DNA from 2 places in the Micrococcus sp. M4NT genome. Region 1 is predicted to be linked to the other one. Evidence: riboswitches for the same ligand, from Rfam matches in the RefSeq annotation. Region 1 holds a riboswitch; the other holds the start of a gene.
The links. A riboswitch is a leader RNA that binds a small molecule or an ion and turns the genes downstream of it on or off. The one in region 1 is predicted to bind S-adenosylmethionine.
Positions count from the first base shown of each region.

Region 1 (4,402 bases):
AGGAGGGGGCATACCCTGGGGCCGTGACCCCGCCCTCCGTACCCGCCCGCCAGCCCGGCCGCCCCGGGGACGTCCTGCTGCTGACGGTGCTGCTCGCCGCCATGGCCGCCGGCCCGCTGTTCAACTACGGGGTGGCCAGCTCCTCCGCGCTGGTGATCGAGCGCCTGGGCGTCACCTCCGGCCAGCTCGGCACCGTGCTCACCGTGGTGTTCGGCGCCGCCGCGGTCACGTCCGTGTGGCTGGGACGCCTCGCGGACAGCCTCTCCTCGCGCGCACAGATGGGCATCATCTTCGGCGGTGCGGCCCTGGCGCTCGTGGTGGGCGCGTTCTCCACCACGCTCTTCGCGCTCTACGCGGCGGCGGCGCTCGCGGGGGTCACCCAGGCGATCTCGAACCCGACGACGAACCGCATCATCCGCGAGGTCGCCCCGCCTGAGCGGCGCATCGGGTGGATCGGGCTGAAGCAGTCCGGCGTGCAGCTCGCGCAGCTCTTCGGCGGCCTGTTCTTCCCCGCCGCGGCACTGACCCTCGGCTGGACGGGCGCGGCGCTGGGGGCGGCGCTCGTGGCGGGCGTGCTGGGCGTCGTCGCGTGGGCCACGGTGCCGCCGCTCCCGGCGGGCTCTTCCGCGGCCGCGGCGCACATCCGGCACGACGACGGCGCGCCGCGGGCCGCTGAGGGTCCCGCGGGTGCCGGAGCGCCGACGACCGGCCGACGTGGTGGGCGTGAGCGGCTGCCGGCGAGCGTGTGGTTCTTCGCGGCGATCGCGTTCCTCACGGGCCTCGGCATGCAGGCCGTGAACGCGTACCTGCCGCTGTTCGCGGTGGAGACGCTCGGCCAGTCCCTCGTCGTCGGCGGGGCGGCCGCCGCCGTCTCGGGGGTGATCGGGGTCTTCTCCCGCATCTGGTGGGGCCGCCGCATGGCCGCCGGGCATCGGCCCACCACCCTGCTCGCGGCGATCTGCGCCGGCTCGCTGCTGGTGGTGGCCGCCCTCCTGGCCGCCGACGTGAGCCACGCGCCCGCCCTCCTGTGGGCGGCCGCCGTGCTGCACGGGCTCACCGTGCTGGGCGCGAACGTGGTGATCAACGCCGGGATCATGGACGGCGTCCCGGCCGGGCAGCTCGGCGACGCCTCGGGGACGAACGCCATGGGCATGTACGCCGGCTTCGCGTGCGGACCGCTCGTGATGGGCCTGCTCCGGGACCACACCGGGGACTTCCGCCTCGGCCTGCTCGCGGTGGGCGGGGCATACCTGCTGGGACTCGGGGTCACGTGGCTGCTGCGCCGCCGTGTGGATCGGGGCCGGTCCGGCGTGTGAGCCGCGGCGCACGACGAAGGCCCCGATCCGTGGGGATCGGGGCCTTCGGTGATCGTCCGTCAGCGCCTCAGGCGCCGGGGACGGAATCCTCAGAGGAGGAAGATCAGATCTTGGTCACGTTCGCGGCCTGCAGGCCCTTGGGGCCCTGCTGGGTCTCGAACTCGACGCGGTCGTTCTCCTGGAGCTCCTTGAAGCCCGCGCCGGTGATGGCGGAGAAGTGCACGAAGACGTCCGCGGACTGATCCTCGGGAGCGATGAAGCCGAAGCCCTTTTCAGCGTTGAACCACTTGACGGTACCGACAGCCATGATGGTGTCCTTTCGATGTGCCCCCGGAGGGGCGGTGTGGGAACCGGTGGCCATTGTGGCCTCCGGGTGAAGCGGCAGAACTGAACCGCGTGCCCACACTCATCGTTCCGACCGGGGCCGGGACTGACAAGCAGTGATGTTACGGGATACAGCTTGGATCAACTTCAAGGTTCATACTGCCACGGATTCGACCGTCTGGCGACCACGGGGTCGATGTTCATCGGATGTTCACCTGTGAGCGCAATCTGGGGCCGTTGCAGTCCGTGCGGATCCCTGCTCCGGGGTGCTCCTCAGAGCGCGGTGAGCCCGTGGAAGAGGTTGCGGTGCAGCGCCGCGGGCGGGCGGGCGTCCGTGTGGTCCGCGAAGCCGGAGACCTCCAGCAGGGCGACGACGTGGTCCCCGGCGGGCACCTCGGTGTGCAGGCGTGTCTCGAGCCACAGGGAGGACCCCTCGAGCAGGAGCGCGCCGTTCGGGCTGACGTGCACGTCGATCCCCGCGAGGCGGTCCCCGGTGCGGGAGGCCAGCTGCCCGCACAGGTGCGCCTGGTCCTCCGCGAGCAGCGACACGCCGATCGACTCGGCCCGGCGCAGTCGGGGCCACGTGCGCGAGGTCAGCTGTGCGGAGAAGGAGACGAGCGCCGGCTCCCACGAGACGCCCACGCTGAAGGAGGAGGAGACCATCACCTCGGGGTGCCCGTCCACGAGGCCGGCGACGGCGACGACGCCGGTCGGGAACGCCGCCAGGCCGGGGCGCAGGCGGTCGCGGGAGACGTCTGCCTGCCAGGCGGGGTGGGCGCCGGCAGGCCGGCAAGGGGCGTGGTGGTCGGTCAGGGTCAAGGTCATGGCGCGGGTCCTCTTCGTGACGGACGCGGCTCCGCGAAGGGCGGTTCACCTGAGCGGATCGGCGTGATCCGCGGAGACGCGAGTACTTGCCCGTCGGGGTCCTCCGCCGGGCCGAATCCTCACCTGGAGCACCCCACTACTGCGTGAGAGGGTTGCCGCCCCGCCGGCCAGGGCCGTGATGACGGGGACTCGTGATTCTGTGAGGCAACGGTAGGAGCGCCTGGCCTGCCGCGTCAAAGCCGTCCGCCAGGCGGGGCGCCCGCGCGGTCACGGGAGGACACATCCGCGCCCGCTGCTGCGCCCGGCCTGCCCCGCCCCGCCGTCGGCCCAGCGCCTCGGGGCCGCCGGTCACGATCCCGTCTCGGCGCACCGGATTCGCTTGACAGAGGGTGATCCATATCACAGCATGAGCGCATCCTGCGCCGCAGGGAATCGCCGCAGCCGCGGCGCATGCACAGAGGAGAACCGCATGGACCGCCTTCCTTCCATCGGCCTGGCCGGCCTGAGCGCTCTGGCGCTCGCGGCCGGCCTCACGGGCTGCGGTGCGGCGGAACCCGCGGAGACGCCCGCGCCCGCATCCCCGTCCACGCCCGCCACCGCAGCTTCCTCATCCTCCGCCGCCCCCATGGGCCAAGCGCTGGCCGCCGACGTCGAGGCGGCCCGTCAGGTGCTCGCCACGACGACGGATCCGAGCGTGCAGGCCTCCGCGTCGGCCGTGATCGAGGCGGCCGACGCCTCCGCGCGCGCCGCCGCGGAGGCCGACCACGCCCGGATGTTCAAGGACGACGGGATCACGTACGCCGAGTACGCCGAGAAGCACCTGCCGACGGCCGCGGGGACGCGTTGGATCGTCTGGGAGGGCATGGGCACGGGGACGCAGTCGGCCACCGTGGACGCCCAGGCGGGAGACGTCCTCACGGTGGCGTTCGAGTGCCCCATGGACGCCGTGGGGAAGACGGACCTGCACACCACGATCAAGGGCGTCACCGACTGGCGGGCGGGCTCGGACGCCGGCTGCGGCGGCTGGTCCGCGGGGTTGCCCCCGATCGTCGAGAACGGACCCGTGACGCTGACCGCCACGGTGGCGAACAGCGAGCCGTTCCGCATGGTGGTGATGCGGCAGAACGACGGCGCCTGACCCGGCCTGTCCGCGCCCGGTCCCGAGCGCGCGAGGCCGGGCCCGACACACCGCCTCAGCCCCGCCCGGCCCCGTCCCGCCCGCGCAGCGCGTCCAGCTGCCGGCGGTCCCGCTTGGTGGGCCGACCCGCGCCGCGCTCGCGGTAGGGGATGGACAGCAGCTCGCGCGGCACGGGCGGCGGCGAGTGGTCCACGTACTGCTTGACCGCCACCGGCGCGCCCACGCGCTTGGAGATCAGGCCGGTCACCTCGAGGATCCGCTCGCGGCCGTCCTGCCGCACCCGGATCCGGTTCCCGACGACGACGGACGCCGCCGCCTTCACCGGCTCGCCGTCCACGCGGACGTGGCCGGCCCGCACGGCCGCCGTCGCGGCGGAGCGGGTCTTGTAGAGGCGCACGGCCCAGAGCCACGCGTCGATCCGGACCGTCCCCCCGCCTGCAGGCCCGCTCATTCCGCCGCCCCGCTCACTCGGAGCGCAGGGCGATGGCGGCGCCGTGCGCGGGCAGGCCCTCGTCGGCCGCGAGCGCCTCGATGCCCCCGGCCACCCCGGCCAGCCCCTCGGCCGTGTAGCGGATCACCTGCTGGGAGCGCAGGAACGTCACGGTGTTCAGCCCGGAGGAGTGCCGCGCGGTGCCGGAGGTGGGCAGCACGTGGTTGGACCCGGCGGAGTAGTCCCCGAGCGGCACGGGGGAGTGCGGCCCCACGAACACGGCGCCGGCGTTGCGCACCCGGGCCGCGACGGCGTCGGGGTCGCGCGTCTGGATCTCGAGGTGCTCGGTGGCGTAGCGGTCCGAGACCT
Region 1 covers NZ_JAMYEH010000003.1:127,753-132,154, forward strand. The annotation lists gene NJC10_RS03015 (MFS transporter) at 24-1,316, shown strand; gene NJC10_RS03020 (cold-shock protein) at 1,420-1,623, opposite strand; gene NJC10_RS03025 (flavin reductase family protein) at 1,914-2,465, opposite strand; SAM riboswitch class IV at 2,543-2,662, opposite strand; gene NJC10_RS03030 (hypothetical protein) at 2,935-3,603, shown strand; gene NJC10_RS03035 (RNA-binding S4 domain-containing protein) at 3,659-4,054, opposite strand; gene hisD (histidinol dehydrogenase) at 4,068-4,402, opposite strand, start outside.

Region 2 (4,402 bases), on a different contig from region 1:
CGCTGTTCGGCGTGGAGATGCCGCACGGCTCGGACCACACGGAGTCGCTGCCGGTCACGCCGCCCGCCGAGCCGGCCTCCTGAGCGGTCAGAGGGCGAGGGTCTCCTTCAGGGCGTCGGCGACCTGCCCGTACTCGGTGAGGAACCCGTCATGGCCGATCGGCGAGACGATCGTGTGGACGAGCACCTCGCCGGGCAGCAGCTCCGCGAGCAGCGCCGACTCCTCGGGCCGGTACAGCCGGTCGGAGTCGACGGCGGCCACGAAGGCCCGCCCGCGGAAGCGCCCCAGCGCCTCGGACAGGCTCCCCCGCCCGCGGGCGACGTCGTGGCTCATGAGCGCCTCGGTGAGCACGAGGTAGGAGTTCGCGTCGAACCGCGCGGCGAGCTTCGCGGCCTGGTGGTCCAGGTAGGACTCCACCGCGTAGCGTCCTTGCCGCCTCCCGACGGCGGCCCCGAACGGGTCCTCCGCGCCCTGGGGCTCGCGGCCGAAGCGGTACTCGAGCTCCTCGGCCGTGCGGTAGGTGGTGTGGGCGATGCGCCGGGCGATCCCGAGGCCCGTCTCGGGCCCGGGTCCGCCGTAGTAGTCGCCCTCGCGGTGCGCCGGGTCGAGCCGGATGGCCGCGGCCTGCGCCTGGCCCCAGGCGATCTGGTCCGCCGAGGACTGCGCCGTCGAGGCGAGCACCCCGACGCCGGCCACGCGCTCCGGGTGGGAGACCGCCCACTCCAGGGCGCGGGCCCCGCCCATCGACCCGCCGATCACGGCCTGCCACACGTCGACCCCGAGGTGGTCGGCGAGGCGGCGCTCGGCCTCGACCGCGTCGCGCAGCGTGAGGAATGGGAAGCGCGAGCCCCACGGCACGCCGTCGGGGTCGGGCGAGGACGGGCCCGTGGAACCGTGACAGCCGCCCACCATCGCGGGGGCGACGACGAACCAGCGGTCCGTGTCCACCGCCCGGCCGGGGCCGACGAGCGCGTCCCACCAGCCCGGCGTCGGGTCCGCGGCGTGCGCGGCCACGTGCGAGTCGCCCGTGAGGGAGTGCAGCACGAGGACCGCGTTGGAGCCGTCGGCGTCCAGGGTCCCCCACGTCTCGTAGGTGAGGGTGACGTCCGGGAGGAAGCCGCCGGTCTCGGTGGTCAGGGGCCCGACCGAGACGGTGTGGCGGGCGCCCTCGGGGAGGTCGACGGTCAGGGACGGGCGGCTCGCGACCGCGGTCATCGGGTGCCCTCCCCCGCACCGGCCGCCGCCGCGAAGCCGCGCTCCAGGTCGGCGAGGATGTCCTCGGCGTCCTCCACGCCCAGCGAGAGGCGCACCAGCCCGGGCGTCACACCGGCGGCGCGCTGCTCGTCGTCGGTGAGCTGGGAGTGGGTGGTGGAGGCCGGGTGCACCACGAGCGAGCGGACGTCGCCGATGTTGGCCACGTGGTGCAGCAGCTCAAGCCCGTCCACGAACGCCGCACCCGCCTCGGCGCCGCCCGCGATCTCGAAGGAGACGAACGCGCCTGCGCCGCGCGGCAGGTACCGCTGCGCCCGCTCGTGCCACGGGCTGGAGGGCAGGCCGGCGTAGACCACGGAGTCCACGTCGTCGCGCGCCTCGAGCCACTCGGCCACGGCCGTCGCGTTGGCCACGGCGCGCTGCATGCGCAGGGAGAGGGTCTCGAGGCCGAGATTGACGAGGAAGGCGTTGAACGGGGAGATCGAGGAGCCGTAGTCGCGCAGCAGCTGCACGCGCGCCTTGAGGATGAACGCGAGGTTGGCGCCCAGGGCGGAGCCGACGCCCAGGTCCCGCGCGTACACGAGCCCGTGGTAGGACTCGTCCGGCTCGTTGAACCCGGGGAAGCGCTCGGGGTGCTGCGCGAAGTCGAACGTGCCGCCGTCGACGATCACGCCGGCCATGGCGGCGGCGTGCCCGCCGAGGTACTTCGTGGCCGAGTGGGTGACGATGTCCGCGCCGTGCTCGATCGGGCGCAGCAGGTACGGGGTGGCCAGCGTGTTGTCCACGATCAGCGGCACGCCCGCCTCGTGCGCGACGTCGGCCACCGCCCGAACGTCCAGCACGTCGCCCCGGGGGTTGCCGAGGGTCTCCCCGAAGAAGGCCTTGGTGTTCGGCTTCACGGCGGCGCGCCAGGACTCGACGTCGTCGGGATCGGTCACGAACGTGGTCTCCACGCCCACCTTGGCCAGAGTGTGCTTGAAGAGGTTCTGCGTGCCGCCGTAGAGGCTCGCCGAGGCGACGACGTGGTCCCCGGCTCCGGCGACGTTGAGGATCGAGAAGGTCGTGGCCGCCTGGCCGGAGGCCAGCAGCAGCGCGCCCACGCCGCCCTCGAGCGCGGCGACCTTCTCCTCCACCGGGGACTGGGTCGGGTTGCCGATGCGGGTGTAGAGCGGGTCCAGGTCCTTGAGGGCGAACCGGTCCGCCGCCACCTCGGCGGAGGGGAAGTCGAACGAGGTCGTCTGGTAGATGGGCAGGGCCGTCGCGCCGAAGGCGTGCTGGCCGGGGGCGGCGCCGGCGTGGACCTGTGCGGTGGAGAAGCCCCACGCGGCGGCCGGGGTCAGGGGCGTGGTCTCGGCGGGGATGTTCTGGTCGGTCATGGCGGACTCTCCTGAGCTCCTCAGGGGCCGGACCCGCGTCCCTCCCGGCGGTCGGTGCGCCGGGTCGACCCGGCGCCTCGCGCCGGGGGTGCCCCGGCGTCGTCGAGAGGGGCCGAGGGGACGGCCCGCGCTTGCCGACAGCCCGTGTGGGAGCCGGCCTGGTCGTCACCCGGGGCACCCCACCGCGGAAGGAGGGTTGCCGGTCAGCATGCCGGGGCAAAGACGCTGACTCTCGTGACCGTGCCGCCAGTGTGCCACGGGTGCGGGGCCGATTTCATCGGGCGTGTCACACATGGATACGCTGTGAATCACAGGGGCGGCTCGGAGGTCAAGGGGCCGACGGCGCCGCCCTCCCATCGCGTTCGACGCCCGGCCCGCCCGGGGGTTCGGAGAGGAACAACGCCGTGAACACCTGCCGGATGGACCACGTCTCCTACGCCGCCGGGCCCGAGGGCCTCGAAGCCACCGTGGAGCGCCTCGTCGAGACCCTCGGCATCGACCGCATCAAGGGCGGCGTGCACCCGCGCTTCGGCACCCACAACGCCCTGTTCCCCATGCGGAACGGGCAGTGGCTCGAGGTCGTGGAGGCCATGGACCACCCGGCCTCCCTCAGCGCCCCCTTCGGCCAGCTCGTCCGCGCCCGCTCCGAGCAGGGCGGCGGCTGGATGAGCTGGGCCGTCTCCACCCCGGACATCGGCCGCTTCGAGCGCCGCCTGGAGCGCGAGGCCGTGCCCGGCATCCGCCGCTTCCCCGACGGCCGGGAGCTGTCCTGGCGTCAGATCGGCGTCAAGGGCACCCTTGCCGACCCGCAGCTGCCGTTCATCGTGCGCTGGGCCGACGGCCAGGAGGACATGCACCCGTCCCAGGCCGCCGAGCCGCAGGCCGCGATCGCCCACCTCTCCATGGCCGGGTCCCCGGACCGCCTGCGCGAGTGGCTGGGCGGCACGGAGGAGGACGCCGTGGCCGACGTCGACATCGCCTACGTGGCCCCGTCCGGCACCCCGGGCATCTCCTCGGTCACCTTCACCACCCCCAAGGGCGAGATCACCCTCTGACCCCTCGGGGTCCACGCAGCGTTTCGGGCTCACCTTCTGACGCCTCCGCGAGCCGGATGCGTCAGAAGGTGACCGCGGAACGTGGGGTGCGGGGCCGGGCCGGGGCCGATGGGCCGCGCGGGTCAAGTCCCGAACCAGCCCGCCTGCGCCAGCAGCGGAAAGGCCACGAAGCCCACGGCGTCCAGCAGGAAGTGCGCCACCACGAGCGGGACGACCCGCCGGTGCCGCACGAAGAACAGCGTGAACACCACGCCCATGAGCGCGTTGCCGATCCCCGGGCCGACCCCCTGGTACAGGTGGTATCCCGCGCGCAGCACCGCCAAGGCCAGCACCACGGTCCAGACGCGGACGGGCAGGAAGAGGCCTGTCGCCGCGGGCGAGGGCAGCGCCGGCGCAGGATGCCGTGCGAGACCGGCGGCGCGCAGCTGCTGGAGATACCCCAGCCGGTCCACCATCCAGGCGACGACGATCACCTCCTCGAGCAGCGCATGCCGCGCGGCGGAGAGCAGCAGCACGGGCACCGCGTACCAGCTCGGGTCCATCGCGTTGGCGACGATCGCCGTCGTGATGCCGGCCGCGCGGCCGCCCGCGTAGACGGCGAGCGTCCCGAGCCCCATGGCGAGGAAGAGGCCGACGCCCCACGCGAGGTCGCGGCCCGGGCGGCGCAGATCCAGGCCGAGCGTGCGGAACGGGTTCCGCCCCCGCAGCCACATCAGGTGGAGCACGAGCGCGACCGGCACGAGGGCGAAGCCGATGTCC
Region 2 covers NZ_JAMYEH010000004.1:25,599-30,000, reverse strand. The annotation lists gene NJC10_RS03480 (SGNH/GDSL hydrolase family protein) at 1-83, shown strand, start outside; gene metX (homoserine O-acetyltransferase MetX) at 88-1,215, opposite strand; gene NJC10_RS03470 (bifunctional o-acetylhomoserine/o-acetylserine sulfhydrylase) at 1,212-2,588, opposite strand; SAM riboswitch class IV at 2,711-2,828, opposite strand; gene NJC10_RS03465 (VOC family protein) at 2,993-3,643, shown strand; gene NJC10_RS03460 (CPBP family intramembrane glutamic endopeptidase) at 3,766-4,402, opposite strand, start outside.
Region 2: it holds a riboswitch for S-adenosylmethionine, as region 1 does, so the genes downstream of both, NJC10_RS03470 (bifunctional o-acetylhomoserine/o-acetylserine sulfhydrylase) here and NJC10_RS03025 (flavin reductase family protein) in region 1, are expected to answer to the same signal.